3 regions of the Paenibacillus sp. FSL H7-0716 genome follow, and region 2 is predicted to be linked to each of the others. Evidence: riboswitches for the same ligand, from Rfam matches in the RefSeq annotation. Region 2 holds a riboswitch; each other region holds the start of a gene.

Region 1 (10,779 bases), on a different contig from region 2:
GCAGACTGAGCCGAGTCCGGCCCGACGAAGCAAATCAACGGTATAAATCCCGTAGACTGAGCCGAATCCGGCCTGAAGCAGCAAATCAACGGTATAAATCCCGTAGAATGAGCCGAATCCGGCCCGAAGCAGCAAATCAACGGTATAAATCCCGTAGAATGTCCCCAGCCCAACCTGGTTTCTACCCATTACCAACAGGGAGGCCGTTTTCGCCACACATTTAATGTGATCCCTACTATGATGAGTGAAATTTGTTTAATTGAGCAGATACATCCGCACCAATTGTAAATATGTTAGGGAGTTTATCGCTGCAAATAAAAAACTGACACCGCTATACCAGCGATATCAGTTTACAGTGCTTAGCGATTAAGCTAGCGGCTGCCTATTTTTAACTTGTTCCTCTCGCATCCACTGTGACAACTGGCGTTTGAGCTTAAGGAACTCGGGAGAGTCCGTAATCTCATCACGGCGTGGCCGCGGAAACGGCACATCGACTGTATGCAGAATGGAGCCGGGGCGGCCGGAAAATACATAGATACGATTAGAGAGCAGCAACGCTTCTTCGATGTTGTGAGTAATAAACAGCACAGAGCGGCGATTCTCTTCCCACAGCTCTAGCAGCCAGCGCTGCATTTCACTGCGAGTTAGTGCATCGAGTGCGCTGAAAGGTTCATCCAGCAACATTAGCTCCTGCGGAGCGAGCAATGCTCTGAGAAAAGCTGCACGCTGCTGCATTCCGCCAGACAACATATGCGGATAAGCATGTTCGAACCCGCTTAATCCAACCTTGGCAAGCCACTGGCGTGCTTCCTCGCGGGCTCCATCCCGCAGTGTGCCCTTGATCTCCCCAGCAAGCAGCACATTATCCTCAATCGTACGCCAAGGAAAAAGAGCAGGCTGCTGCGGCATATAACTAATTTCACCGCGTTGACCTGTAACGACCTTACCGTTCATGCGGATCGTGCCTGCATCGGGTTTCACAAGGCCGCCAATCATGTGGAATAAGGTGCTTTTTCCGCAGCCGGAAGGACCAACGATCGAAACGAATTCTTGTTGCTCTACCTTGAGAGAGACATTATTCAGAACATTTGTCTCACGGCGACGATGGGAAAAAGATTTGGAGATGCCGCTCACTTCAAGGGCGGGTGCCACGGTATGAGCTTCAGGAGAGCTTATGACTTCTGTTGTTCTGTGTTGCGTTTGCGTCGCTTGAGACATACAGGCATCTTCCTTTCTATGAGTTACGGCGCGGCTTCCAGCGAACCAGCCATTTTTCCAGCAATGCAATAATAGCAAAGAGTACAAGACTTAAAAGTACAATAATAACAATAGCGACAAACATCCGATCCGTACGATATGCGGATTTCTGCAGAAGCATATAATAGCCAATACCTTTATCCGCGCCAATCCATTCAGCGACCACGGCGCCCATAACTGCATAAGTAGCAGATATTTTTACACCGGAAAATAGTGCCGGGATAGAAGAGGGCAGCTCCAGCTTGGTGAAGATTTGCCACTTGCTTGCGCCAGCCATTTTCATATAATTCATCATGACCTGATCACTTTGGGCCAGGCCGCCCATCGCAGCGACAGCTACCGGGAAGAAACATACTAGTGTAATCAGCACGATTTTGGGCAAAAGACCAAAGCCGAACCAGATAATGAGCAGGGGTCCGAGCGCGATGGAGGGAACATTTTGACTCAGAATAATAAGTGGATAAAAAGCCCGTCTAGCCCAAGGTAAAAGATGCAAAAGCAAAGCAACGATTAGGCCTACACCTGTTCCAATGGGAAAACCAATTAAAGTTAGCCGCAGCGTAGCCATCGTATGAGCCCAAAGACCAGAAGCGTTACTGGTGGATTCACGGGCAATATCAGCAGGACTCGGCAGAATCCAGGCTTCAATATGAAATACAGATACAGATAGCTGCCATACGGTTAAAAAGAAGACGACCGCCACAAGGGGCGGCCATATTAGCTTCCAGGTCGATCTCACGGCCGATATTTCTCCGTCAATTTATCCATGCTGATTCCGTTAGGATTATGAGCGATTTTGATCTGCGAAATTACGCTTGGACTACCTGCTTCGATCAACGCCTCCTGCATCTGACGCACAACCTCCAGCAGTTCGCTAAGCTCACCTTCCATTGTGGTTTCCAGCGGATTCACCTGATGTTTAACACCGGATTTCTGAATGACCTCAATCGCTTTATCTACGTATGGGATGGAATCCTCATTGTTCGGAGTTTTTGGAATTACTTGAATGCTTAGTAAGGTGTTAGCCACAATAATCAATCCTCTCATTTTATAAGGTAAGTTCAAAAAGCCAACTTTGATAACGAAGTAACTCAGGAAGCAAATTCGACATCGAATCTTGAACGAACTTGGGAAGTCCGGTACTCACGTAGCACATCACTACGCTCCGTTCCTCCTTCCTCAAGTAACGTCCAACCTTCTTGGTTCTGAAAGCCGACTTTTTGAGCTCTTAAATTATAAGGTAAGTTCAAAAAGCCAACTTTGATAACGAAGTAACTCAGGAAGCAAACTCGACATCGAATCTTGAACGAACTTGGGAAGTCCGGTACTCACGTAGCACATCACTACACTCCGTTCCTCCTTCCTCAAGTAACGTCCAACCTTCTTGGTTCTGAAGTCCGCTATCTACTCCGCCGGTAAAAAATCATTACTGAATGCACTAGCGGCATCCAGCGGTTTATCCAGCAACTTCAGATCATACATCCAGTCACCGTAATTTTGCCAGACCTCGGTTTTTTGCTCGCCCCAGCGGGCAGCATCGTCCTTGTATTTTGGGCTAAGCCATTTTTGGCTAGCTAGGACAAGGTCGGCGTCCAGGTCAGGAACTGCCTTCGATAACATACCGGCAGCCTCTTCCGGATGATCAATAGCATATTGATAACCTTTTGATGTGGCTTTCATGAAGGCCTTCACCAGCTCAGGATGATCTGCAATTTGCTTCTCACTCGTCGTCAGCACAGGCGTGTAATAATCGAGCTGTGGCGCATAATCCTTTAAGTACAGCATATCCAATGGCTCGCCACGCAACTCAGCCTCAACGCCAGTCCAAGCGTAGAAAATCCAGGCGAAATCAATGTCACGTTTGACGGCGGTAAAATAATCAGCTTCACCGATACTGATCAGCTTCACCTTTTTCACATCGCCACCTTCAGGATCCATGATAGCTTTCATGGCTGCTTCTTCGACCGGTGAGCCCCAGCCTCCGTAGGTTTTACCTTCGAAATCCTTTGGTGATTTAATATTGCGATCTACTGGAGCGGCGAATCCCGACGTATTATGCTGAATAATAGCTGCTATCGAGACAAGGGGCACGCCTTGTAGACGGGCTAGCGTTAATCCTTCTTGGGCGCTGATGCCAAAAGCGGCTTCGCCAGAGGTAACCATAGTATCAGAACCCGCTGCGCCTGGCTGAACGATCTCGACGTCCAGACCTTCTTCAGCGTAGTAACCAAGATCCTTAGCTACGTATAGACCAGTATGATTCGTGTTCGGTGTCCAGTCGAGTGCAACTTTAACTTTGGTGAGCTCTTTTGGAGCATCCGTCCCAGCCGTTGCAGTTGGATCAGTAGCATTTGCTTTGTTTCCGGCTGTATTCCCATTGTTGCCGCCGCATCCGGCAATGGCAAGAATGAGTACACAGGTGAGGCACAACGTAAGTGCTTTTTTGAGGTGCATGTCTTCTTCTCTCCTTTAAGGTTACAAGAATCCCGTCTTCCCAACATGAACCGTAAAGTGTAGTATGTACGTTTTTCTACATCTTTTAGTGATCTTACAAAAAAAGCGCCCCGAGTGATCGGGACGCTGGCTTGGCGCAAGGTTAGTCAAGGTCACAGGGACCAGAACCAATTGGCGATTCCTACGCTGGCATTATCCAGATCAGGTATAAGGGTCAGTATCTTGTGGGATACAATCTCAGCCGGCCAATTCCAGCACCCCTGGTTCTATGAAGTTAACGGGTATTTCTATGTGCAATATAAGTAAGCATAAGTTCTGTACCCATACTTTATATCTTATATTTCTCGCATACGGTGTATTATAGACGGCTGTACTCGGAATGTCTAGTAGTGCACTCCTGAATTTTTCCAATCCAGTAGTTTCTTTTTTGCTAGTCTAGATCTTTATATTTTTTGCGGTGACGCCGTTTAAGCTCACTAACCAGCGCCCCTAGCGTGAGGACAACGCTGATCAGAATCCCGCTCATGATCACGAAGAGGGCAAGAAATTCAAAGGGGGAATATCCAATCATTTTACTCCATTGAATCTTTCCATCCAGATCGTCAATGACCTGATTCATGCCGTAAATCCCGCTTACTACCGTAAATACAGTGAGAATCATCAGCAGATTATCCCGTCGCTTGGATTGAAACTTATCCTGATACTGAAACAGGTCATTTAAGGTTTCTTTCACTTCCTCGAACAAAGCGTCGTTTCCGTATACTTTACGCAGCTGAAGAAATATCTCCCGGCCCTGCGACTGGGAAATCAACTCCAAGAAGTAGAACTTTGCCGAGAACTTATTAATGGAGTAGATTAGATTGTCTATTTCCTCATAATCATGATTAATCCGAAGTCGGGAGTGCATATTGGCAAGCTTTAGCAGAACGATTTTGTGGAAAATATTGAGTAAAAATCCGTAATAATATTGCCCGTACATCTGGTTGGCTAGACTAACAGCAATTTCCTGTTCAGCGCGGGTCATGCAGCAAAAAGTCTGCTCATTCATCATATAATACGTGTCTGGACCCCAGCGATTATAGGAGTGTTCATGACAATAGTTCGCAATATATGCTGGATCGCTGGCACTGGCATAGGGCTTTCCGTTCAGATCAATTCCATCAAGCTGTGAGGCACGATAGCGCAGATTTACACTAATCTCATCAGAGCTTTCTTTATTCTGAAAGCCGTAAAAAGCTTGCACCTGCATTCTTTCATCTACGAAAAAAGGAAGGGTCTCGAAATAAGCCCCATTGATATCCGATTGATCCAGATATGGCTCCAGTCCATCCACCAAATTTCGGAAGACAAAATCCTCTACCATCTCATAGGTCTGTTCCCCACAATGAATATAAGTGTAGTCATCCTGTATGAAGGTATTCTCTAGCGCACGGAAACGATCCGCGAATTCTAGGGCAATACTAAAGGGAATTGAATCCCCCTCCAGCTGGACACGTATCGTCACGAATCCAAGCTGAAAAGGACATATGAATATATCTGTCGAGAGAATTTTGAAAAATATAGATTGCTGCGGAATCTCCAGAATGCAGTCGAGATTATTTACTCTGGAAAAACGGCGAAACGAGTCGGCATCCTTCCTGCGTGGAAAAAGGACGTGTGCAGCAAACGGTAAATAGGTGCGTTCCATTCGTTCATGGGAAACACAGTAGCCATCTCCGTAATAGGCAGCTTCAAGCTCTTTATTATCCAGAAAAAAACGTGTGAAGCCGTCGTCCTGTAATTGCTGGATAAGCTGCTTAGAATCGCCCTTTTTTATAGAAAAGGGAAATATAAACTGCATGAGCGCAGTATGTAACAAAGGCTCAGTTGAAGACTCATTTAAAGACTCATTTAAAGACTCATTCATTCATTGTCCATCCTTGTGCTCAGAATATGCTTATAGATCACATTACCCTAAAAGGATAACGTTGATACTGTTCTAAATACGGGAACTCTTTCCTTTCACCGCTTGCATGGATTGGAACCTCCATGCGGCAATGCTTAGCAGAAACAAGAAGGCGGCAAAAGCGGCGAGTAATCCGGCTGTTTGTGCCACTTCTAAATGGTCCATAGACCAGCCCATAAACAGAGGTAGCAAAGCACCGCCAACACCTCCGGAAGCAATCATAATGCTGGGTGTTGACTCTTCAGTGCCAGGCAGCATTTTGCTGGAGAAGACTAAAGCAATGGAGAAAATACCGGACATAAACAGCCCCAGCAGCAGAATTACAATGAAAGCAGCCATTCGATTGTCAGTGAACGGAAAGAGTGTCAGCAGTAACAAGGTTAGTAAACAGCTGCTGAGAATGTACACGCGATAAGATATTTTTTCGGCAATTACACCCGCAAACAATCTTCCTGTAGACATCGCCAGCCAAAAGAAAGTGACTGTCAGTGCTGCGGCAGACTCCGTCATCCCTAGCTTGGCAATAAAGATAGCCGGCATAAAGTTGACTAAACTCATCTCTGTGCCTACATAAAGAAAAAAGAAAACGATGAAGATCCCTAGCAGAATCCATTGCTTACCTTTATACGGAAATTTTTTGTTAGAACGTGAGCTTGAGGATTGCGAATTGTCTGCTCCTTGGACAGAGGCGCGTTCATCCAGCGTACGTTGTAGATTACCGAAGTGCCCTCTTGTCCAGAGGATAAGAGAAATTAAGGAGAAGGCAGCGACGATTAGAAAGGCCAATCTCCACGCTCCGGCAGCAATGAGCGGACTGGCGATAAGCGGCATCACGAGTGCGCCTATCCCGAATAGCACTTCAAGCCGGCTCATCGCAATAGCAGTTCCTTCGGTTATTGCACCAATAATGATGGTGCCGATAACCGCTTCGATCATCCCGAAACCAAAACCTGCGGCAACGGCGATAACATACATCCAGCCCCAAGGCGGTAGAAAGGCGTAGGCAATTTCTGCAACTAGTAGAAGACTGGTGGCAATGAGGATGCCTCCACGTTTACCGAAGCGGCGATTAAGCAGGGGAGAGACCAACACGCCTGCTAAAAACCCAGCGAATTGACTAAAGATTAATTCACCGCCAGCACTATAATTTTGATCATAATGTTGCAGTAGAACGGGCAGAATAGATCCCAGTACAACATGTGCCAGACCGATAACGAAGTAGGAAAGACAGCCGATCCAAATCAGTTTTTTCACGAAGTAAGCTCCTTATCTTAAAGTAGTTTATGAAGTAAGGTCGGATTCAATGTGAACCTGAAGGGTACATTATAATAAGCACCATTGTTATGATAAATCCAAACGGTGAGCTTGGATATATAAACTTTTGTTTACATGCTTGAAGGGAGAGATTTACGTAATGGATAACAAACAACTGGAGCAACTCATTATTAAAGCATTGGATGACAACAAGTTCGGTTCCTTTGGTACGATCGAAGAAGGAAATAAGCCGAAAGTACGTTATATGGCCATTTTCCATGAGGGTTTGAAGATTTATTTGGCTACAAATCGCAAAACTCATAAAGTGGAGGAGTTATCCGATAATCCGAATGCTTTTGTACTGCTTGGCTATGAGGCAGGCGGAAGCAAAGATGTGCTGGAGATTGAAGCAACTGCTACCGTCTCTAAGGATGAAGGCTTGCGCTCCAAGGTATGGAATAAAGAGCTTGAGCCATGGTTTACAGGACCTGATGATCCTAATTATGTAATTCTGGAGCTTACTCCAACACGTATTGAGTATGTAGGCAGCAATAAAGAGCATGGAGTATGGCAGCCGTAAGCTATAGCGTTGAATTGATCAAACAGCCCTCCTATCCCCTATGGGGTAGGAGGGCTGTTTGATGTGTTATAATGACTTCAACTTTTTAGGTATTCATATCGGGGAGGAGCTAAAGCTACATGAGCGTTACTCTGTTATATATTGAAGATGATCGTGAAATTGGCAGTGTAGTGTCTGCTGATTTAAGCGAAAGAGGTTACAGTGTTCGCTGGCTACGGAGCGGAGAAGGAGCGATGGAAGAATCCAGCGCCTGCCAACTGGCTATTCTCGATGTTATGCTTCCAGGTCTGGATGGGTTTACGATCGGGCAACGTTTGAAACGTTCTTACCCTAAGCTGCCCATTTTGATGCTCTCCGCCCGGACCTCGATTGATGATAAGCTGCAAGGTTTGGAGTTCGCAGATGATTATTTGACTAAGCCTTTTCATCCGGATGAATTGGCCGCTCGAATCGAGGTGCTGCTCCGAAGGAATGGGGCATCTGTTCAGGATTCGCTCACACTTAAACATCTAGTCGTATATGAAGGAGATAACCGCGTGATGAATGATCAGACTCAGGAAGAAATCATGCTTACAGGTAAGCAATTTCAGATTTTTTCCTATTTGCTGCGTCATCTTAACCAAATCATGACGAAGGAGCAGATCTACGAGGCCGTGTGGGGTGAGGCTTATATCGAAGGGGATAAAACTCTGATGGTACATATTCGTTATTTGCGCGAAAAACTGGAGCTTGATCCGGGTAATCCGGAAATTATCGAAACGGTCCGTGGGATTGGCTACCGGGTAAGAGCATGAGAGGATTAGAGCGCATTCGCAAGAAACGCAATTCCTCTTTGTTATCAGGGTATTTGCTAATTATCGTATCTGCACTGCTATTTATCCCTGTGGTCCTTCCGTTGTCTTTTGTTGGCTACAATATTCTTAACGAAGTGACCAAAGGTGCCCCGCCTGTAGATACATCCCTGTATTCGAATATTGCACCGCTGGAGACTATGTGGCATAAAGAAGCACTTCACTTAGAAAATGCTTCTTCCGAAGCTATAAATCAGCGGCTGCTTGAATTAAGTCGAAAATACACTGAGGCTACTATGTTTTGGGTAGACGGGCAGGGAAAAACCCAGTTGATTCTCACGCCTGAAGAAGGGGAGAAGGATAAGATTTACCCTGAAGTTCCTGATCAGTGGACTGCGGCTGAGGCTATTTCATTTATGAAAGAAAGTACGAATCGTGATCCTTTAGCCATCGTTGCTTTCGTGGGGGACAAAGTGGAGGCAGACAAGGGATTTATAGTGATGCAGATTCCAAGCAAGCTGCTGAACAAAGGGGCTTATGGGGGATTAGGGGCTTGGGCTTGGTATAACTTTGTGTTATTTACCCTTTTTGGAGGGTTCGCTCTGGTTTCGTGGATGTTCTTTAGAAAAATTCGCAAACGGCTGCTGCAACTGCAAACCGCGATGATGATTACAGGCCCTGATAGAATGCCTAAGTCTATAGTGACAGGCAAACTGGATGAGATCGGTCGCCTCGAGGAAGCTTTTAATACGATGGTAACCAAACTGGATGAAAGCCGACGCAGGGAAATAGAAGAGGAAGAGTTACGTAAGCGACTCGTCTCGAATTTATCTCACGATTTACGCACACCCCTAACCGTCATTCGCAGCCATATCCATGTTATGACCAAAGAGGATCTGACCTCAAAAGGTAAGCAGTCCTTACAGCTTATGGATGAGCGTATTGCGGATCTTAGCGTCCTGATCGAGAATCTTTTATCTTACAATCTGCTCAATAGTGGACGGGTAACCTTAAAGCTGGAACGTAAAGATGTTTTACGCTTGGTGCGGGAAAGTGCGGCTGCTTGGTACCCCGTATGGGAAAAAGAGGGCTTCGACATTGATATTAACCTGGAAGCCGAACCACTATTCTGGAGGGTGGATGAGGTCTGGTTCCGCCGTATTCTCGATAATTTGTATCAAAACATTGTACGACATGCCAGCAGCGGGCATTATGTCGGGATCTCAACGGAGCAACGTAATGAACAACGTGCCATAATTATTGCGGATCATGGTCGAGGCATTCAGAGTCCATCCGATTACAAGGGGGCAGGTTTGGGATTGTCTATCGTCGATCTTTTGATGAAGCATATGGAGCTGGAATGGGTTGTGGAGAGCACAGGCGAAGGCACTTCTATTGTAATCTTTGATCCGCGTCGTGAAATTTAAACAAAACTTAAACTTGGCACTTCCTTGTTCTTAACCTTGGGACGTTATGCTGTATACCGAGGTGAAGAACATGGAAGAAACAGTGATTAAAACTAAGGATTTATTGAAAAAATATCGTGGCCGGGCTGCGGTAGAGAATTTGAATTTAAATATCCGCAAGGGTGAGATTTATGGTTTTCTGGGTCCCAACGGAGCTGGGAAAACTACAACAATCCGTATGCTGCTTGGCCTAATTACACCGACATCTGGAAAAATTGAAGTGTTCGGACAGGATCTTCGGAAGAATAAGCTGCAAATTTTACGGAAGGTAGGGTCGCTTGTTGAATCCCCCTCGTATTATGGGCATCTGAGCGCTGTGGACAATCTCGAAGCGATCCGCCGCATTCTGGATGTTCCGAAGTCACGAATTGCTGAGGTGCTAGATATTGTTTCTCTAACCGGGGAAGAGAGACGTCCGGTCAAAGGGTTCTCCCTCGGGATGAAGCAGAGACTTGGTATCGCAGCTGCCTTGCTAGGGAATCCAGAGCTGCTTATTCTGGACGAGCCAACGAACGGACTCGACCCGTCAGGGATTCAGGAAATTCGTGGGCTTATCAAACGTTTGCCACAGGAGCAAGGAATTACGGTTGTAGTATCCAGTCACCTGCTTAGTGAAATTGAACAAATGGCAGACACCGTGGGTATTATTCGCCAAGGGCAAATGGTGTACCAAGATACAATAGCTAATCTGCAACAACAGGCTGCTGGCGAGATACGCCTTGCGGTTTCGGAACCAGAGTCTGCGTTACGTCTCGCTGGAGGCCGGGGGTATGAGGGGACACTACAAGAGCAAAAACTGATTTTTTCAAGAATGAACGATGCAAGAGTAGCGCTGCTAGTCAAGGCTTTGGTAGAGAATGGGCACGCTGTCTATCGTGTAGAGGAGCGGAGACAATCGCTTGAGGACTTCTTCCTACAGGTTGTAGGAGGCGGGGAATCATGATGTGGCGGGCGTTGTCAGCGGATTGGCTTAAAATCCGCGGCAAAGGAATTTGGTTTCTAGTGTTTCTAGGACCGATTGGTCTAGTAGCC
Region 2 (10,779 bases):
TGTATGGCCTCTGTTACGGATTTGCCTTTGGCTAGCTCGGCGGTGACTGCTGCTGAATAGGTGCAGCCTGTACCATGCGTATGTCTGGTCTGAATCCGGCTACTCTCTAATAAGGTATATTCGTCACCATCATATAGAAGATCGGTTACGGCTGTGGTCGAGGTATCATGTCCCCCTTTTAGCACTACATATTTGGAGCCCATGCCATGAATGATTTTGGCCGCTTTTTTGCGTTCTTCGATGGTGGTGATCGTCATCTTTGTGATCATTTCGGCTTCGGGAATATTGGGTGTCGTCACCAATGCTAAGGGCAGCAGATGGCTGATTAAGGATTGAACCGCCTCCTGCAGCAGCAGTGTGGACCCTCCTTTAGCGACCATCACAGGATCAATTACAAGATTAGACCAGCCGTAATGCTTAATTTTATCTGCCACAATGCGGATGATGTCCCTGTTAAATAACATCCCGGTCTTTACGGCATCTGGTTGCAGGTCAAGTCCTATAGAATCAAGCTGCTGTTTTATAGCTTCCAGAGTCACTGGATAAACCCCTTGGACACCCAGCGTATTCTGCGCTGTCACAGCAGTGAGGACGGACATGCCATAGACAGAAAGCTCCTGAAAGGTTTTTAGATCTGCCTGAATGCCAGCACCACCGCCGCTGTCGGAGCCGGCAATGGTTAGAGCTTTGGATATAATCATCGAATTCACTCCTTTGAGGGTCATTAACTGAGCTGTTTGATACTAGATCTTTCTAGGAAGACTTCTGGCGTGACCCATGTCAGTTGATTTAGAAACTCAACCTGAAAGCTTCCCGGCCCTTGACCAGTTGTTAGTTCAGCGGCGATTTCAGCTGCTACTCCATAGAAGGAGAGGGCTTCCACTGCGGCCTCCAACGAGGCACCTCCACTTACCGCGAGAAATGCACCCACAACAGCGCTGAGCAAGCAGCCAGTTCCTGTAACCTTCGTGAGAATAGGGTGACCGTTGCTGGCAATATAAGTGTTCTTTCCATTCGTGATCACATCGTCTTTTCCAGTTATGATGACCACACAGCTTAACTTCCTCGCAGCAGCTTCAGCCAAAAGAACTACATCGCCTTCACCTTCGCCAGCATCCACCCCTTTAATGGACCAGCTCTCCCCAATGACATTAGCGACTTCAGCCACATTCCCCCGCAGTGCGGTGATTTGCATCTCATTCACTAGCTTTTGAGTGACAGCGGTCCGATAAGAAGTTGCGCCTGCACCTACCGGGTCAAGCACTAGGGGAACCCCGTGTTTATTAGCGGATTTACCAGCGAGCAACATTGATTGAATGGCGTAGTCATTGAGAGTGCCGATATTTAGAACGACAGCAGACGACATAGCGGCGATGTCGATCACTTCTTCGTGGGCATCCGCCATAAAGGGAGAGGCACCCAGCGCCAACAGACCGTTGGCTGAGAAATTGGCTACTACAATATTAGTGATGTTGTGGATCAACGGGTTGGCTTCCCGTACTTTGGCTAAATAACTCATCATAATTCCTCCTCAAGATTGGATAAATAATTAACTAAATGCTACAGATTGATAAAAGCTTCCTGTGCTTTAATATCTTCTGGTAGAAGATCGTTGGTGGATAACCACACCTGAACCTTTTCCCAAGATGTCGGGTCTTGATAACCAAAAGATTGATCGCCAGCATTCATCAGCGGCAGTAGAATCTCAAGACTTTTTTTCTCAATCTCCTTGTCGAGCGGTGAAGTTGCATCTTCATGTGCAACCAGTAAATCCAGGGCTTGTTCAGGATTCTGCTCCACAAATTCCTGTCCTTTTGTTATGGCATTTAGAAATTTTTTAAAGTAAGCTTCAGAATTTTGCAATCCTTGTTCGCTGGCCACCAGCACAAGCTCATAATAGTCAGGTACTCCGTAATCCGTTGGATTAAGCGAGGTGACCGAATGTCCCTCTTTTTCAAGGATCAGTTGTTCATGGTTGATAAACCCGCCTATTATTGCGTCCACTTGTCCTGTAGAGATCGCAGGGATAAGGTCAAAACCTACGTCAATCAGCTTGGCGGATGAAGGATCGCCTCCATCACTCTGGATCATTGTCCGAATCATCGCTTCATAGAGCGGAATGGAGGAATAGCCGATTTTTTTTCCAGCGAGCTCTTTGGGACTATGAATACTGCCAGCCTGAGGAACCATCAGATGATTCAGTGGATGCCGCACGATTGCTGCAATCGAACGTACAGGGATTTTCTCGCCGCGTGCCATAAGCACCTGAGGCTGATAGCTGAGCGCTAGATCAATTTGATTTGCTGCTACAAGCTTTAGGGCATCATTGCTGTCCGCAGGCATTTTGATCTCGACATCCAAACCTTCCTCTTGGAAAAAACCTTGCTGTTGCGCAGCGTATAGAAAGGAATGAACGGCATTGGGATACCAATCAAGCATAATCGTCAGCTTGTGTGACTGCTTATTTTCGGTATTGGAGGAACCGGTTTGGGAGTTGTTATTTAGCTTGTCTGCCTTCCCGCAGCTGCTTAAGAGCAAAAGTGTGCATACTAGAAATACAGAAATAAGTCCTCGTTGTGGGGATTTTAATTGATTCATTGGTTAGATCCTCTTTTCTTTAAAAATAATTGTTCGAGTAAAGCTATCGCCAGAAAAAGCACAACACCAAGCGCGGACAACAGAAATACAGCCGCGAACATTTCATCGCTCTGCATATTTCCGGCCATTCTGCGGCTGAAGTAACCGAGTCCTTTACTGCCGCCGAGCCATTCCCCGATAGTAGCTCCGATGACGCAGTATACAATGGACAGCTTTAAGCCAGAGAAAAAGGCAGGCAACGCCAGTGGAATTTGGGTTTTGACAAGCAGCTGCCAGCGGTTTGCACCAAATGTTAATAATAAGTCCTTGTAGGTCTGGCCACTTGTACGAAGTCCATCATATGTACTCACTACGACTGGAAAAAAAGCCGTCAAAAACACCACAGCCACTTTGCTCCACAGCGAATATCCGAACCACATAATAAAAATGGGGGATAGCGCAATTAATGGGATCGTCTGGCTAATGATAAGGAAGGGATAGATGGTCTTTTCTATGGGGCGATACAGGAACATTCCAGTGCCCAGCAATACACCACAAACCACAGAAAGGACAAAACCCACCAGTATCTCCTGTAACGTTGCCAATAAATGCTGTCCGAATAATAATTGCCTGTGCTCGATCAATGCGAAGCCAATAGATGAAGGTGCAGGGAGAATAAAGGCTGGAATCATGTGAAGGCGAACAGCTGACTCCCAGATTACAAGAATGAGCAGTACCAGAAGAACGAAGGGACCATAATTGTCTAGATGTTTTTTAAAAGGTATACGTTGCATGCAATCTTCGCTCCAACTCTGCCCGTAGTGCTATAAACCGGGGTTCATAGTTCATCTTATAATGTCTTGGCTTTGGTAGATCGACAACGATCTCCTGTAATTCGCTGTGCGCACCGCCAGATAATAAATAAATCCGGTCACTGAGCAATAGTGCTTCTTCCAGATCATGAGTGATGAGCATAATCGTCTGATTCAGTTCACCCCATAACTCCAACAGCCAACGGTGTATCTCACGTTTGGTCATGGCATCGAGAGCACCAAAGGGCTCATCCAGCAGCATAAGACCACTTCCGCCTCCAGCCACTAAGGTGCGCAGAAATGCGACTCGCTGTTTCATTCCTCCCGAAAGTTCATGGGGATAAGCCTTCTCTACATCTGCTAAGCCGAAGCGGACCAACATTTCCCGAATCTGAGTGATCGTATCCTGTTTACTAAATCTGGGCTTGATCTCCCAGGGCAAAAGGCAGTTGTCGAGCACTGTTCTCCAAGGCAGCAATAAATCCTGCTGAGGCATATAAGCGATCTGGCCTAAACGACTAGCGGTTGAGGGGTGCGTAGAGAGTTTTATTTTTCCGTGAGTAGGTTCGAGTAAACCGGCAATCGTTTTGAAAAATGTACTTTTCCCGCATCCGCTAGCCCCTACTACGGAGACGAATTCCCCTTGCCTGATATCCATGGATAGATTTGCGAATACAGGGGGTTGTTCAGTTTCCGGAAAAGAGTAGGTTAGGCCTTGAATAGATAAAATGGTCGTGATGATCTAACCTCCTAATATTTTTGTGGAGCGCCTAAACAAATAAAGACCCATTCATTTCCAGAGGAAATGAATGGGTCAAAAAGTTCATTCTGCATAATAACACTAAACATGCTTGATGAAAATTCCGCTCCACTTCCCTCCGCTGGTATGATCCAGATCAGGTTCCAAGGGTCCGGAGCTTGAAGCTCCGTCTCAGTCGGCCGACTCCCCTAGTGAAATAACAGGTCCATATTAATTTGTTTATAAATATACCATATCTTTCTGAGAAGTAAAGAGAGAAAGAAGTGAAGGATTAATCCAAGATTGGGTAAGATATAAGTAGAAATCTAGTTAATATTACAATTCCGATGTATATAATCGGAAAAAAAGTATTGACGATCATGTGATGGCAGTGTACTATTCAATTTACCGGAAAAAAACCGGATAGAGAGAGGGGATTTAATAATGAAAAAATGGAGTTTAACTATTATATTGGCGTTAACCGTGGTCCTTGTAGCGGCTTGCGGCAATAATTCGAATACCAATACGGCTGCTGAACCAACAGCTGGAACGAATGGTGGAGCAGCATCTTCAGCGCAAAACAGTTTAGAGGCTGTGAAGGCCAGCGGCAAATTGCGGATAGGTACAGAAGGGACTTATGCACCTTTTACTTATCATGACACTGCGGGGAAATTGACTGGTTTTGACGTAGAAATTTCCGAAGAAGTAGCCAAACGTTTAGGTGTTGAAGCTGAATTTTTTGAAACTCAGTGGGATGGTATTTTTGCTGGGATGGATGCGAAACGGTTTGATGTCATTTTCAATGAAGTTTCCATTAACGAAGATCGCAAAGTGAAATATGATTTCTCTGAACCCTATATTGTATCCAAGGCAGTATTGATCGTGAGCGAAAACAATGAGGAGATTAAGAACTTTGCTGATCTAAAGGGTAAAAAAGCCGGACAATCCCTGACAAGTAACTTATCCGACATCGCTCGTGAGAACGGTGCTGAAATCGTAGCTACGGACGGTTTCAATCAAGCGATGGACCTGCTGACTTCGGGACGTATTGATGCAACTGTGAATGATGGCTTGTCTTATCTGGATCTGAAAAAACAAAAACCAGATGCAAAAATTAAAGTGGTTGACGAGATTCCTGAAGGATCACAAAGTGCCGCGGTATTCCTGAAAGGCAATGATGAGCTGGTGAAAGCGGTCAGTGATGCGATTAAAGAGATGAAAAGTGATGGAACGTACTTGAAAATTTCCGAGAAATACTTTGGAGCTGACGTTTCAAAATAATACAAGGCTAGCAAGGCTAATTAAGCCTAGAAGCTAAAAAGGATGTCTGAATAATGGATGACCGCAAAATACAAATTTTCTTAGATACACTGCTACCCCTGCTTAAAGCCGGGGTGGCTTTTACCATTCCGTTGGCGCTGCTTTCCTTTGTGCTTGGATTGATTTTGGCGATCCTAACCGCGTTGGCACGTCTTTCACCGTGGGTAATTCCGAAGCTAATCGCCCGTTTTTATGTATGGGTCATTCGGGGAACCCCGTTGTTAGTGCAGCTATTTATTATTTTTTATGGTTTGCCGGCTGTTGGTATTGTACTCGACCCTTTCATTGCCGCCACCATTGGATTTACCCTTAGCGTAGGGGCTTATTCATCGGAAATCGTACGCGCTGCTATCCTGTCGATACATAAAGGCCAGTGGGAAGCTGCCTTCTCAGTTGGTATGACTCGTGGGCAGGCTCTGCGCCGCGTAATTCTGCCACAAGCTGCACGCGTTTCTGTACCGCCGTTATCCAATTCTTTTATTAGCTTGGTCAAAGATACATCGCTTGCAGCGATCATCACCTATACGGAGATGTTTAGAACTGCTCAGCAGGTAGCTTCTACCACTTATGAGCCTTTGCTGGTATACTCCGAAGCAGGATTGTTTTATTTAGTGTTCTGTTCTGTGCTGTCGGCGCTGCAAAATTACTTGGAGAAACGACTCGATCGTTACTCTGCGACCTAAAGGAGAGATACTTGTGATTGAAATCATTAATTTGCATAAATCCTTCGGCGCACTCCAAGTGTTAAAGGGTATTGATCTGAAAATGGAGCATGGAAAGGTACTTGTCATTATTGGGCCATCCGGCTCGGGAAAGACTACACTGCTGCGCTGTTTTAATCTGTTGGAAATCCCGGATCAAGGCAGCCTGTCACTTGGGGATATCACCATTAATTTTACAGATCATAAGAAAATTCCTCAGAATTCCGTATTGGCCCTTCGGCAGAAAACAGGGATGGTCTTTCAATCGTATAATTTATTTCCGCATATGACTGCGCTTGGCAATGTGATGGAGGGACAGGTAACTGTCTTAAAACGATCCAAGGAAGAAGCGCGTAAGCGGGGGCTTCAGCTGCTGGCTAAGGTAGGTTTGGCAGATAAAGCTGATAACTTCCCCCATCAGCTGTCAGGAGGGCAGCAGCAGAGAGTGGCCATCGCCCGGGCTATGGCGGTAGATCCAGAAGTGCTGTTGTTTGATGAGCCCACTTCGGCGCTCGACCCTGAGCTGGTAGGGGAAGTGCTTAAGGTCATCAAACAATTAGCAGCAGAAGGTATGACTATGGTGATTGTGACCCACGAGATGAAATTTGCCGCCGATGTAGCGGACCGGATCATTTTGATGGATGGTGGTCATATTCTAGAGCAAGGGACTCCGCAAGAAGTGCTGGAGCACCCGAAGAATCTCCGGGCTCTGCAATTTCTGAATAGACTGAATGGTGAAGAAGAGTAGAAAGACAATATATATGAAAAAGCAGCTCAGGAATCATCCGGAGCTGCTTTTTCTTGTGTAGATTATTCAAATGAGAAGAGTTACTGAAATTTGGCTTATACTCCAGTTTTCAGGAACTCCAAAGCGTTGTAGAGCATAATCGCTGCTTCGGCACGGGTGAGTTCGCTTTTTGGATTAAACTTTCCGTTAGCGTCTAAAGTATTGATCTTGTATTTCAGGGAGCGCTGAATACTGCCTTGATACGCAGGGGTCAGAGAAGCTTCATCAGCGATATCTACTGGTACGATATTGATCATCGGCAGATTACCTACGCCTTCGATCGCTTGCACTAGATAGTTAGTGAATTGCTCTTTGGTCATAATTAGGCTAGGATCAATATCTTTTGGAAGCTTAACTTGATTGTAATAAGCATTGATGAAGGCTTCAGCGTACCAGGCTTTGTCTTTTACTTTTGTGAACAAGCCGCTGGCAACAGGAGCTTTGTTAAAGTCTATGGCTGCGAGGCTGAGCTGGAGACCGCCGGAGATAAACTGAATCCCTTGGGCTGTAGTGACCTTAGAGCCAGGGAGAAATTGAGATTCGCTGACCCCTTTAATTAACCCTTGATTTTTTAAAGAAATGATTTTTTCTTTGCCGTTTATGTTATCAATATCCTTAAAGGTGTTCCCAGCTGCAAACATCTGACCACCCAAAGAAAAGGAGAAAATGGCTACGGTTGTGATCGCTGCTAGCGTGCTTTTTTTCATGTTCATGTCTTTTCACCTCGTTGTATGGATAGGCTCCTTAGCCTTTGTCACTCCTTTAACGTTGTAAATTATGGAAAGGTTGCGGTCTAATCTGTATTATTTCACGAAAAAGTAGATTTTAATAGAAATATGGGCCAGATTGGGGTGTAGTACTTTGGATAAGTGGCATGAAATGATATAATGATGTCAGGCTCTTTTCATTCGTGGTTAATTTTGTTATGATTATATCGTAACGATTACTATTTATGGTTTGTCTTAACTGCATAAATAGGAGCGTCTCAGAGGGTACGGATGTTAAATCGTTCCGGGAAGGTAGGAGACCAAATGGATCAAATATCAAATATCAGTCAATTGTTTGCGGCGCAAAAATATAAATTAACGCCTCAGCGTGAAGCAATAGTGAACGTTCTGCTCGACAATGAGAAGGATCATTTAAGCGTAGAAGAAGTATATATGCTTGTTAAGAACAGCTATCCACATCTGGGCCTGGCAACGGTATACCGTACACTTGAGCTTTTATGTGAGCTTCATATTGTAGAGAAGATGAACTTCGGAGACGGAGTTGCCCGTTACGATTTGCGCGGGAACGATCATTCACATATGCATCATCATTTGATATGCAGCGTATGCGGAAGGTTGGAGGAAATTAAGGACGACTGGCTTGTGGAGCTGGAGAGAAGAGTGGAACGTGAATATGGCTTTAACGTCACGGATCACCGCCTTGATTTCAAGGGTACTTATGCAACATGTAAACGTACTGGCTGCAAAAAAGCAAAAGCAGAAGCAGATAAAGCAGTCTCGTAAGATCGCTTTCTAACCTAAAGACACAGGCTTTCTCCAAGCCTGTGTCTTTTTTGATTACTGCGTTTTAGGAAGTCTAGCTTCGAGTAGGTACAAAGGATTTGATCCACGTTCCGAAGCTGCCAGGGTTACGGCTCTGAACGAGAATTACACCTTCTCCACGGAAGCGGCAGACAAGTGCTTCACCACTGGTTATGCTGTTTAGCCAGCCAGAGGCTGCCTTTTCTACCTTATAGTCCATATAATCTGGCCATGCTACGAGGTGTCCGTTATCGATAATCATTTCTTCACCAGGTCCTAAATTAATCGCATGGATAGCACCGAAGGAAGACAGGAACACCGTTCCTCTGCCACTGATTTCTACAATGAAGAAGCCTTCACCGGAGAAGAGCCCTCTGGTTAAATTCTGCATTTTGGTATTTACTTGAATGCCTTCAGTTCCGGCGAGAAATCCGTCTTTTTGAACTAACAGCTTATACGATCCGTCTAATTCTATCGCCTGAATATCGCCGAGTGAGCCAGGGGACAGCAATACCTCACTTTGACCACGGGTCGCTCTAAGTTCTTGAAAGAAGAATTTCTCACCGCTCAGCATTCTCCCGAGACCGCGCATTAAACCACCATCCACGGTTCCTTTTAATTCTACGTTAGGTGACATCGCGACCATTGCGCCCATTTCAGCCTTTACGCTTTCACCGGGATTTAGTTGGACCTTTAACATAGCAAAAGCACCTTCATACAAAACCTGGTAATTCATCCTTTAAACCTCCGCATCTATTTAGATAAGATAGAATACTAGCTTTGCTCTAAGTGTAACGGAATTCTTGCTTCGCTCATAGTCTGGAATATGTTAAAATGAAGTTGTCTTATAGTTGTAAGATCAATAATCATTTACCTATGAATAGGAGAGTGGTGTCACATGGCACGAACCAAGACACAAAAAGCCTTGCGTAAGGCAGAGCGCTCCGGAGCCTGGTGCGCAGCACAAAGTCGTAGATCGAATAGTGATTATGGAGCCATTTCACAGCATGTACGGTTAACACCAAGCAAGCAGGAACAATTGAATAAGAATAGATATAAGGGGCAGATCTTCCAAGATGATGCTCCTTTTTTATTGGCTATTTGATAAGAGGACGTCGCTCAGCGTATAGTAATTGAAGAAATAATATATAGGAGATGTATCCCAGATGAAGCAAAATAAATATGACGATTCGAATTTCTTCTCAGCCTACCAGCAAATGCCTCGTTCTATTGGAGGGCTTGCAGCAGCAGGAGAATGGCATGTATTAAAGGCGCTTCTTCCAGACTTACATAATAAAAGTGTGCTTGATCTAGGCTGCGGCTTCGGCTGGCATTGCCTATATGCCCGTGAGCAGCAGGCGAGTTCAGTTATAGGTGTGGATATCTCGGGAAAAATGCTGCAACAGGCGCGTGAAAAAACGAACGATCCTGCTATAACTTATATCCAGCTGCCGATTGAGGACATTGATTTTGCGAGCGAGCAATTTGATGTGGTCCTCAGTTCATTGGCTTTCCACTATATTGAATCTTTTGCAGCCATCTGCCGCAAAGTCCATGTGTTTCTTAAGCCAGGCGGGAGTTTTATTTTTTCAGTGGAGCATCCAATCTTTACTTCACGGGAAGAGCAAGACTGGTATACCGATGAGCAAGGAAACCGTCTGCATTGGCCCGTAGATCATTATCAATCAGAAGGACTTCGTGAAACTAAATTCTTAACTGAAAATGTGATTAAATACCATCGCACGATTTTCACCTACTTCAATGACCTGATAGAAGCTGGCTTTACTATTAAAGCGGTTAAAGAACCAAAGCCTTCAGAAGAAATGAGTAATGATCCATGGATGAAGGATGAGGAGCGTAGACCGATGTTCCTGATCATTTCGGCTGTAAAAGAATAATCTCATGCTCACGAGTTATGTTCAAATATAGAGGCAGGGGTTGTCCTAAAAGTAGCCTTTTCTACTAAGGGACAACCTTTTTGCAATGAAACGGGTTTTCTTCATTTACACCTGTTCTCTGCTGTGCACACGATATTCTCTTGGTGACATACCGAAACGACTTCGGAAGACCCGGTGAAAATAGGTATAGTTCGCAAAACCACAAGTTTCTGCTACTTGCTCCAGCGGCATGGGACTGAAGGTTATCCGTTCTCTGGCCATTTCCAGTCGGACATCGTTTACATATTTAATAATACTGGTCCCAAAGGCTTCCTTAAATAAATGAACGGCCCGCGAGACGGATATACCCACAAAACCTGCTACATCCTCCAATAGAAAGGGAAGGGTTGCGTGCTCCTCAACATATTGCTTCATTC
Region 3 (10,779 bases), on a different contig from region 2:
ACCTTATCAGTTCCGGTAATTTCTTTAGTTTGCACATTTTTAAGAACAGTAACGTTAGGAAGGCTATAAAGACGATCTTGCAGTACAGCATCAGCTTTGAGCTCTGGAGCAAATTCCAGAACCGTTACATGCTTCACTATACCTGCAAGGTCAATAGCTGCCTCAATACCTGAGTTACCGCCGCCAACAACTGCAACATCTTTGCCTGCAAACAAAGGACCATCACAGTGTGGGCAGTAGGCTACACCTTTGTTCTTGAATTCAGCTTCACCAGGCACGCCCATATTCCGCCAGCGAGCACCTGTAGACAGAATGACCGTCTTACTCTTTAGAACAGCGCCGTTCTCGAGTTCAACTTCAATCAAGTCATTTTTGTCTAGACGTCTGACACGCTGCAATTTCATTACATCAATGCCATACTCTTTTACTTGCTCTTCAAGTTTAGCTACGAGTTGAGGACCTTCAGTGTACTTCACACTAATAAAGTTCTCGATACCAAGCGTGTCGTTAACCTGTCCGCCAAAGCGTTCAGCAACAATACCTGTACGAATCCCTTTACGTGCCGCATAAATGGCTGCACTTGCACCAGCTGGGCCGCTGCCGACAACAAGCACATCATATGGAGCTTTATTGTCAAACTCTGATGCGTCCACACTGCTGCCCATTTTAGCTAAAATTTCTTCAACCGTCATACGACCACTTTCGAAAAATTCACCATTAAGGTAGACGCTTGGAACAGACATAATTTCTTTGCTTTCTACCTCTTCTTTGAATACTCCACCGTCAATCATCGTATGGGTAATACCCGGATTAAAGATACTCATAAGATTCAGTGCTTGTACAACATCAGGGCAATTATGACAGCTCAGGCTAACATAAGTTTCAAACTTATATTCACCATTAATGCCTTTGATCTGATCAATTACACTTTGCTCAACCTTAGGAGCTCTTCCGCTAACCTGCAACAGTGCCAATACTAATGAAGTAAATTCGTGTCCAAGCGGAGTTCCGGCAAAGGTTACACCCGTATCTTCACCCACACGATTTACACTAAAGCTCGGGGTTCTAGATAGTTCGGTTCTTTCCACCGTAATCCTAGCTGACATTTTGGCAATTTCATCTACTAGTTCAGTCATCTCTTGTGATGCCTCGTCAGCGCCTGCACTGAGTTTCAGTACTACATCGCCTTCCAAGAGTTCTAGGTATTGCGCTAGTTGAGCTTTTATTTCTTGATCTAGTTTCATTTAGCTTTCGCTCCTTAAATCTTACCTACAAGATCGAGACTTGGTTTAAGAGTTTCTGCACCTTCCGACCATTTCGCTGGGCAAACTTCACCTGGATGATTGCGTACATATTGCGCTGCTTTAATTTTGTTAACAAGAGAGCTAGCATCACGGCCGATACCACCAGCATTAATCTCAACAGTTTGAATAACACCGTCTGGGTCAATGATGAATGTACCACGATCAGCAAGACCGTCAGCTTCGATCAATACATCAAAGTTGCGGGAAACCACATGGGAAGGATCGCCGATCATAATGTATTTCACCTTGCCAATTGCTGCGGAGCTTTCATGCCATGCTTTATGTGTAAAGTGTGTGTCAGTAGAAACGGAATATACTTCAACACCTAGTTGTTTGAGGGTTTCATATTGGTTCTGCAAATCTTCTAGTTCAGTTGGGCATACGAATGTGAAGTCAGCTGGGTAAAAGCAAACTACACTCCATTTACCTTTGAAGTTTTCTTCTGTAACATCGATAAATTTCCCATCTTGAAATGCGCTTGCTTTGAATGGTAGTACTTCTGTTCCGATTAATGACATATTGTTTAATCTCCTTTGGGTTTAATTTATGAATAGAGTGGATACTATTTATAATTATTATAATTAACCAAATTAAGGCCTGTCAAGTTATTTATAATAATTCTAATATGATAATCGTTGTCAGTCGCTAAATGTTCATACAAATTCCTTTCTTTCGGATTTAAATACAACACTTTATCATCTGACGGATGCTCATTCGTGCTTATTGACTATTATGGTTTAGTTTACATGTTTTATGTAGTTCAATTTCTACAATTCGATGTCTTCTACTATTCGCTGAACTATTCTGTACTATAAAGTAACCTCAGTACGGGTTCATCCCGAACTGAGGCTATTTTTGATAACTAATATACAAGGTTCTACTTCAGATAGGTTCCTGACTCTCCGATTCCACCACTACCGTTCAATACATACACCCGTGCATTTCCTTTACCGGAGCAGTTGATTGTGATCACACCGTTGGTAACGGTTTTGGTATCACCAGTCACTGCATCCACATAAGTTCCGTTAGGAATTCCAGTGAATGTTGCATTTCCTGAGATCGTAACCAAAGCAAAGCTATCGATTCCTTTGGTACTATCAGTGTATCTTCTTTTAAATGCCAAATCACCTGATACATTTTCTGTAGAATATTGGCCTTTTTGCAAAGCAGGAACAGCTCTTCTGATTAAATTAAGTTGTCTGATATGTTTCGCCAGAGGATAATTTAACGAGTCTGCAAGTGTGCCAGTAGCATTGGTATATTTACCGTAATCTTGAACAGTAACACTACCCTCAATATGATCGCCAAAGTAAGCACGGCCTGTTGTACTTAACGGCGCATTTGGACCTACATCTATGACTGATCCTTTTTTGAACTCAATTTCAGAACCATAATAGATCGCAGGTATTCCTCGGAAGGTGAACATCAGAGCGAGATTCTCAGCCCAAGTGTCCTGTGTGCCGGCAAATCTTTGATTTTCTGGTGCCTGGTCAGGTGCATAGTCATGAGAGTCAATATAAGTTACATTCCAAGTAGCATCATTATAGAATTGATCACCGCTTCTCATACTAAATGCTTCCTGAGCAGTCTTGAAGGCCCAGTGCATTGGAAAATCAATGACATCCATACCCGATTTCATCGAATAGTCAGGCGTATGATAAGTATTTCCTGTTAAAAATGCATTGTTCGAGGTAGGCTGTCCTGCTGTAGTAGAGTTATCTGCCCACTCTTGCTCCACCGATAGCTTGTTGGAAGCGTAATCATTTTGACCATCACCTGGATAGGATTTTGAGCTTTTCCAAGTATAAAATGGTGTTGATATCGCCGGAATTCCACTGTTCCAGACATCTCTGTACCGAGTAGCCACTTCCCCAAAGACAAAGAAGTCTGAGCCTCCTCTTGTTTTCCATGCCGGCACAAAATATTTGTTGAAAATATACCGGCTTACATGCTTTACAGTATCGACCCGAAAAGCATCCACACCCATATCAATATATTGATTATAGCTGTCGATCAGATACTGATTCACTAGAGGATTTTCTGTGTTTAAGTCTACACAGTCTCCCGCAATCTGTCCTGTCTGGACGGTGTAAGACTCCCAAGAAAGACTTTTTTCCGTATGGTAAATGTTATTGTTAGTCTCCGCAGTCTTCATTAAGGCGAGTCTTGCCTGATATTGCTGATCAGGGGTCATGGAATCATAGTTAGCTGGCAGTTTATCCGTAATTTTGAGCATGTTACTCACGGTGTCCGCCGCCGTCGGATCTTTTTTAAACATCGGGAACAGATTTTCTTCTCCAAAATTACCGGTATGATTGACGACAATATCTTGAATAACCTTTATCCCTCTCGCGTGCGCTGCATTGATCAAATCCTGATAAGATGCCCCAGCGGATTCATATCTTGGATCTACTTTCGCAAAATTTATTGCATGGTACCCATGATAATCATAACCGCTGGCATTCTGCACCACAGGTGTAATCCAGATGGCACTAAAGCCTAGGGCTTTAATGTAATCGAGCTTTTGAATCAGTCCTTTAAAATCCCCTCTCCAAGCTGGATCTGAGTCCGGATTTCCTGCCTTGGCATCCTCCCATGCATGCTCGTTGTTACTCTGATCGCCATCATAGAACCGGGAAGTAATTACAAAATAAATCGTATCTTCACGAAAATCGCCCTTATTACCAATGTTATAAACAAAGCTCTGTTTAGTTTCATTTCCGGCACCATCGATCACAAGGAATTTTAAGGTTGTCGTCTTGTTAATCAAGATAGACGGTCCCGCAAGAGTAGTCAGTGCATTGCCTGAAATATAGACTTTTGAACTCGTTGTTGGTTCCGTACCATTATCTGTGTAATATGCTGTGGTCGTTGCCGCCTTGTTGTCTTTTATATTAAAAGATACGGAAACTGCTGAACTTGAATTCCCAACAGGCAGATTCGCTGTGATAATCGGAGCTTGCAGATCGGCATTCAGATCAATCACATAAGCAAAAGAGCCTACATTACCTGCTTGCCCTATAGAGTTAACGCCGAATGCTTTGATAGTCAAAGATGAAGGGACTTGGATTGGAGTCGTATACAACGTTGAGGTTGTCGTAGGTGTCGAGCCATTGGTCGTATAATAAATTTTATCGCCGCTATTTGTACTGGATAGTGTCACCGTTTGGGCAGAATCATAGGTTTTGGGCGCAGGAGAGACGGATATCACCGGAACCTTGGGAACGTCTGGATTGGCGTCATACCATACGTTATCTGAGTTATACCAGCCCTCTTTTACGCTGCGAGATAAGTCAGCCGTCTGTTTGCCATTGCCGTCATTAAAGATCAGGCTTGCACCTGTAGCATTTGGAACAGTATAGCTATACCAATCGTTTCCGTCCGATTTCATCAGTATTCCCGGCCACGCTCCACTAGTCGGAACGGTTGCCGGATTCAGATTCCAATAATGGATGCGAATCGCTGCATTCCAGCTTGCTGGTTTCTTAAAGTGAACGGTTAGCCCCGCTGAAGTTGGTGTAGGTGTTGGCGTCACTGTTGGCGTTGGTGTGGGTGTTACGGTAGGTGTTGGCGTTACTGTTGGTGTAGGATTTACTGTTGGCGTTGGTGTAGGAGTTACCGTAGGTGTTGGCGTTGGTGTGGGTGTTATGGTAGGTGTTGGGGTAACTGTTGGCGTTGGTGTAGGAGTTAACGTAGGTGTTGGTGTAGCTCCGGCCGAAAGGGTCACATAATCGATATTAATATTCCCGCTATCATCCGAGTCATATTTATAAGCAAGCGTGTTATTTCCTGCCTGTAAGGAGAGCGTTTCTGTTTGGTCTGCCCATGTATCCCAGTTGGCCAGGTTCGATAAAGTTGTCTGTGTAACCTTTATTCCATTGACATAAATGGACACCTTTTTGGCACTGCCGGATGCATTAGCATAGTGAAGCGTGGCATTATAGGACCCTGCTGCGGAAGACTGGACGTTAAAAGTGGTGGCTGCTCCTGTAGTTGTATATCCATCAACAAAACCAGTGCCCGAATATCCGGTGTGATTCGTATTTACTTTTGCACCACCAGACAGGGATGCACTCTCTGCTTCGTATTTCCCGGCAACCGGAATAACAACCGTCCAGTTCTTCCCGCCGTTATTGTCCCAACTATCCGTTGGAGCCGTGATGTGATAACAGTAAATTAGGGTGGCGCCTTCCTGAACATTGAGGTTGGCGGTGAACGTGATTCCATTTTTGGTCATCACCGTGTCCATAGTATTAGCCCAGTTATTCGTAGTCCAATGTAAGGTCACAGCTGTCGCTGTAGGATTGCTATAGGTGACTGTATGATCCGTATTACTGGCCGATGCGCCACCCGATAAACCAAATAAACTAAAAATGAGCGAAAAAATAATTAACCACGAAATATAACGCCTGGATTGTTTGGATACCAAGTAAATAACCTCCTCATAATTTTTAGTGCAGCTACGATTTTTATGCTTATCGTGTTGTGCAAACGTTTGCAAAAATGAGAAAAAAAGAAATACTTGATAGGTTTGATCTCCTCCTTCAATAAAAAATAAGGAAAAAACTCATTGTATGCGTTTACAAACAGTTCAATATCTGATGGATTTTCCTTGTTAAGATTATAGGCGCCAAACCTTTTGCTGGTCAATGCATCTTTTAGGCTATAATTCAATCGTTTTCACTATAAGTTCCCTATGATAGCAGGTAAGTTGTTCAGATTCTTAGCAAGCCAATTCATTTCTTTTGCAAAACGTTTTGGAGGTACACTATGTTTGTCCATCTCGGCATTAATCCACCATGGGCTTTCCATATACCACAATAACTGCAATGATTTTGTTAAATCCCCCTGCTCCACCGTTCGTTCCTCACGATATCCGTCAATAAATGCTGAGGCTAGTGCTCCATCTAAATCTTCATCTAGAGCACATGACATCACTGCTCGTGCAACATCAAGCTGCGGATAATCATATTTGAACCGATCAAAATCTAGAATTGCAGACAATTGGCTATCTTGAAATAAAAGATTATCAACCCATAAATCACGATGTGCCCATCCAGCTTCAAGTCCTTCGAATATTTCCGGATCTATTTCTTCAGTCGCTCTTAGTTGTATCTCTAGGTCAGTGATAAGTGAGGTTTTGCCCATTTCCTTTGATTGTTGTAGGAGTACATTCCAATGTTCTAAACGTTCCTCAGGGCTTTGGGGAATAAATTGTGGGTTTCTTTTCAAACTAAGGGTCCCATCATTTAATAAACGATGCATTTTACCTGTGGCACGACCCAAATCAAACATTTGATGGATATTAATTTTACCCGGCTCTATGACACGCCCTTCACAATATTCCATAGCCATAAACGTTTCTCCCTGATCTGATTCCAGTAAAACTTTATGGTTATAAGCCAACAATCCGGGACAGGGGAGCCCCTGTAGATACAATCTTTTCTGTTGAGAAAAAGCAAAGTTCAGCTCTTCTGGGTTATACAATTTATATCTTTTTTTGTTGTATTGTTTAAGTAGAAATTGCCCTGAATCCGTTGTGATTTTCCATTTAAGATTTAACCAGCCACGTTTTATTGGGGTAGCATGAAGGACTTTCAATCCAAAAAAATGATAGAAACTATTACTTAAATCCTCTAAAATGGCTTCCTCTGAACGAATCGCTTCCATTTCATCAACTCCTATCTATTCAAAGTATAAAAGAAGAAGCCGCCAATGACGACTTCTTTTAGATATTTCTTTTTAGCAGAAAAAGTTATCTATAAATGAGGCTCCCGCCTTGGAGAAACTCTTCTGTCTTCTCTTGCATTCCTGATTCAATTCTCGTCGAATTACGGATATTATGAGAGATCTTCATACTGCAAAATTTCGGCCCGCACATGGAACAGAAATGAGCTGTTTTAGCGCCTTCCGCAGGCAATGTCTCATCATGATATTCTAGCGCTCGCTCAGGATCTATCGATAAATGAAATTGATCACGCCAACGAAATTCAAAACGGGCTTTTGAAAGAGCATTATCCCGGTCTTGTGCTCCTTTATGCCCTTTCGCCAAATCTGCGGCATGAGCCGCTATTTTATAAGTAATGACCCCTACACGTACATCTTCCTTATTAGGCAGGCCAAGATGCTCCTTCGGAGTTACGTAACATAACATTGCTGTACCGAACCAACCAATCATCGCTGCACCTATAGCAGAAGTAATATGATCATAACCAGGCGCGATATCTGTAGTCAGTGGACCTAATGTATAAAAAGGGGCTTCGTTGCAAGTTTCAAGTTGCTTATCCATATTCTCTTTAATCAAGTGCATCGGTACATGTCCTGGACCCTCTACCATCACCTGTACATCATGACTCCAAGCTATAGCTGTTAATTCACCTAACGTCTCTAACTCGGCAAATTGTGCTTCATCATTCGCATCAGCAATCGAACCCGGACGTAATCCATCGCCTAGGGAAAAAGAAACATCGTATAGCTTCATGATTTCACATATCTCTTCAAAATGTGTATATAAAAAGTTCTCTTGATGATGCGCAAGACACCATGCCGCCATGATGGAGCCACCTCTTGAAACAATACCTGTCATACGTTGTGCAGTCAACGGGATATAACGAAGCAGAACCCCCGCATGAATGGTAAAATAATCAACCCCTTGCTCCGCTTGCTCAATGAGCGTATCACGGTACACTTCCCACGTTAAATCTTCCGCTTTTCCATTCACTTTTTCCAACGCTTGATAGATAGGCACCGTTCCAATAGGAACAGGAGAATTGCGGATGATCCACTCGCGTGTAGTGTGGATGTTTTTACCTGTGGAAAGATCCATTATATTATCTGCACCCCAGCGGGTGGCCCATCTCATCTTCTCTACCTCTTCCTCTATGGAGGAGGATACTGCGGAATTTCCTATATTGGCATTGATCTTCACTAAAAAATTTCGTCCAATAATCATCGGTTCACTCTCTGGATGATTGATATTCGCTGGAATGATGGCGCGGCCGCGGGCCACTTCATCTCTTACAAATTCCGGTGCCACATTCTCACGAATCGCAACGTATTCCATTTCGGAAGTAATAATTCCTTTGCGTGCATAATGCATTTGAGAGACATTACGCCCCTTTTTCGCTCGCAAAGTTTTTCTATGGAGCGCTGGAAACACTTCCGCCACAGCTTTTCCCGTTGCATTCCCGTTATCTTCAGGCTTCACGGTTCTTCCTTCGTACGCTTCCGCATCCCCTCGTTCCTCAATCCAGCTTTGACGATTGGGCTCTAACCCCTGACGAATATCAGTATGAATATTAGCATCCGTGTAAGCCCCGCTTGTGTCATAGACATGAATTGGGGCATTCTCCTCTTCGCCGTCTATGCCCGCAGTTGGACTAAGTAAGATCTTCCGCATAGGCACCTGAATATCAGGCCGTGAACCCTTTACATACACTTTTTGACTTGCTGGAAAAGCTGATAAATTGATTGGATCGTTGTTCAATTCGCTTGTCATCTCAATTCCTCCTATAAGGTGATTTGATCAAGCGGAGACGGTCTACTCCCCCACACATAGAAAAGGCCACATCTGTATAAGATGCGGCCTTAGAGTAGACAAATAGAAATAGAGCTCCATTTCCTCCGCTGGCATTATCCAGATCAGGTTTGACGGTCGATAGTTATAACTATCCTCTCAGCCTGGTCCCACCAAGCTCCCGTAACTATATAATTGCTACTTTCAAGTATAACCGAAAAGAGAGAATTATCCAAATCTACTCAAATGTGAGATCAACGTGTACGTTAGTATAGCACCAGTACCCCAAATCCTTCCAGAAGCACCTCGCCCGAGAATGTTGTGCCGCTCAGTAAATCTGTTTTGGTCTCATGAAGATGGATCGTGACAGGAGCCTCACTATAATTAAGCAAAAAAGCATAACTGGAAGAAGCTCCGGTACGAACTTGCAGCTCTACCTCTTCTGGGAGCTCCAGCCAATCTGCTGGCGATTGTAGATCCATTAAATTTATGATCTCAGCCGCTGCCTGTTCATTAAATACGGCTCCGTAATACCAAACCTCACCCTTGCCGCGACGATTTCTAGTTACCGCCGGTTTTCCTGCATAATAATCAGAGGCGTAAACCGCCATCACTTCAACCGAAGCTTCCTCTATTTTGAGAATATCATTAAAGTCATCTGCTCCTGTAACGACTTCGGTCGCGCCCGACCAGCTAATTGTTGTTGGCTGACGACTGCCCTTAACCATTGTGAATTCTTCAACTGTGATCCCGCATAGATCCTTAGCAGCACCTGGGAAAGGACGCATATAACATTGACCGCGCTCATCCTTATAGCCAGTTCTACAGCCGAAGATCAGTTTGCCGCCTTGTTGAACATATTCATCCAGCAGTGCTGCTGTCTCATCTGTCATAATCGCTGGGTGAGGATAGATAAGCACGTCGTACCTTGCAAGCTCCTCCAGCGTTGTTTTTTTGCGTAAATAGAGTACGTCATTCGGGATATGCTTCCGTTGAAGCGCCTTGTACCACTCCTTATTGCTCTTCCACATAAACGGGCCATGCCAAACATCGTATTCTCCATCCCACTCATTGTCATAATCACGAACAATAGCAATGTTAGCCTGATTACGAGTACCGACAAACGCTTGACCTGCTGCTGCCAGCTCCTGACCGATCTGCCCCGCTTCCCGCACTCTCCGGTTAGGTTGATTATGATAGTCATTGATTCCATGCCAATAAATTTCATTGCCCATCGTAGCTGTCCGCCAGCGGAAATATAACACCATATCTGCTCCATGAGCGATCGACTGATAAGTCCATAACCGCATCTGCCCAGGCTTTGGAGAAGGCATATCCATCCGGTTCACCCAGCCACCCGGGCCCGACTGCTGCTCCATAATGCAGAAATTCGGGGATATCGAACGAACAACAGATAACGACAGTCCCCAGCCTCTATCATTCAGCGGATTCTGCTCATTCGGGTCATAAAAAATAGTAGAGAACTGAGGATAGGAATCATAGCTGAAGAAATCCAGCAGTTCATCCGTCATTTCATGGCTATCGAGATGCCCGAACAGACCGTTCGTGGTTACCCACTGCTTAGGGGAAAGTTTACGGATGATATCCGCTTGGTTTTTGGCAAAAGAAATTGTATTGTCCGAAATAAACCGTTTTTCATCCAATGCCTGATGAGGATTGGGTTGCTTCGGTACTGGAGTCGGACGTGGAAGATAGACCTGAGACCAGTCACTATAGCTTTGATTCCAAAAAACAGCTCCCCATGCCTCGTTCAAATGCTCAAGCGTAACATATTTCTGCTGTAGCCATTCCCGGAAAGCCTTATGGTCACTCTCCGAATAAAATTCACTGATCTCACAGTTGAGTTCATTATCAATTTGCCAGCCAACTACACCCGGATGATTGCCGTAATGTTCAGCCATTTGTTCTGCAATACGTGCACACAGTTCCCGGTATTTA

What was found. Region 2 has a riboswitch for thiamine pyrophosphate ahead of MHH60_RS09525 (ABC transporter ATP-binding protein). Riboswitches for the same ligand answer to the same signal wherever they lie in the genome.
Region 1: another riboswitch for thiamine pyrophosphate. It lies ahead of MHH60_RS11605 (ABC transporter substrate-binding protein); the one in region 2 lies ahead of MHH60_RS09525 (ABC transporter ATP-binding protein).
Region 3: another riboswitch for thiamine pyrophosphate. It lies ahead of thiC (phosphomethylpyrimidine synthase ThiC); the one in region 2 lies ahead of MHH60_RS09525 (ABC transporter ATP-binding protein).

Annotation. Positions count from the first base shown of each region.
Region 1 is NZ_JBBODA010000007.1:68,871-79,649, reverse strand. It holds gene MHH60_RS11625 (hypothetical protein) at 1-189, opposite strand, end outside; gene MHH60_RS11620 (ABC transporter ATP-binding protein) at 367-1,218, opposite strand; gene MHH60_RS11615 (ABC transporter permease) at 1,235-1,996, opposite strand; gene MHH60_RS11610 (thiamine-binding protein) at 1,993-2,286, opposite strand; gene MHH60_RS11605 (ABC transporter substrate-binding protein) at 2,662-3,711, opposite strand; TPP riboswitch at 3,873-3,983, opposite strand; gene MHH60_RS11600 (hypothetical protein) at 4,142-5,617, opposite strand; gene MHH60_RS11595 (MFS transporter) at 5,690-6,910, opposite strand; gene MHH60_RS11590 (pyridoxamine 5'-phosphate oxidase family protein) at 7,071-7,490, shown strand; gene MHH60_RS11585 (response regulator transcription factor) at 7,610-8,284, shown strand; gene MHH60_RS11580 (HAMP domain-containing sensor histidine kinase) at 8,281-9,708, shown strand; gene MHH60_RS11575 (ABC transporter ATP-binding protein) at 9,779-10,690, shown strand; gene MHH60_RS11570 (ABC transporter permease) at 10,687-10,779, shown strand, end outside.
Region 2 is NZ_JBBODA010000005.1:272,034-282,812, forward strand. It holds gene thiD (bifunctional hydroxymethylpyrimidine kinase/phosphomethylpyrimidine kinase) at 1-701, opposite strand, end outside; gene thiM (hydroxyethylthiazole kinase) at 725-1,519, opposite strand; gene MHH60_RS09515 (ABC transporter substrate-binding protein) at 1,561-2,598, opposite strand; gene MHH60_RS09520 (ABC transporter permease) at 2,595-3,371, opposite strand; gene MHH60_RS09525 (ABC transporter ATP-binding protein) at 3,352-4,047, opposite strand; TPP riboswitch at 4,246-4,349, opposite strand; gene MHH60_RS09530 (amino acid ABC transporter substrate-binding protein) at 4,573-5,409, shown strand; gene MHH60_RS09535 (amino acid ABC transporter permease) at 5,463-6,131, shown strand; gene MHH60_RS09540 (amino acid ABC transporter ATP-binding protein) at 6,145-6,897, shown strand; gene MHH60_RS09545 (S-layer homology domain-containing protein) at 6,993-7,649, opposite strand; gene MHH60_RS09550 (Fur family transcriptional regulator) at 7,968-8,447, shown strand; gene MHH60_RS09555 (TIGR00266 family protein) at 8,521-9,201, opposite strand; gene MHH60_RS09560 (hypothetical protein) at 9,364-9,570, shown strand; gene MHH60_RS09565 (class I SAM-dependent methyltransferase) at 9,632-10,363, shown strand; gene MHH60_RS09570 (AraC family transcriptional regulator) at 10,469-10,779, opposite strand, start outside.
Region 3 is NZ_JBBODA010000006.1:147,112-157,890, forward strand. It holds gene ahpF (alkyl hydroperoxide reductase subunit F) at 1-1,244, opposite strand, end outside; gene ahpC (alkyl hydroperoxide reductase subunit C) at 1,259-1,822, opposite strand; gene MHH60_RS10365 (alpha-amylase family glycosyl hydrolase) at 2,182-5,733, opposite strand; gene MHH60_RS10370 (phosphotransferase) at 5,988-6,974, opposite strand; gene thiC (phosphomethylpyrimidine synthase ThiC) at 7,060-8,802, opposite strand; TPP riboswitch at 8,906-9,015, opposite strand; gene MHH60_RS10380 (beta-galactosidase) at 9,087-10,779, opposite strand, start outside.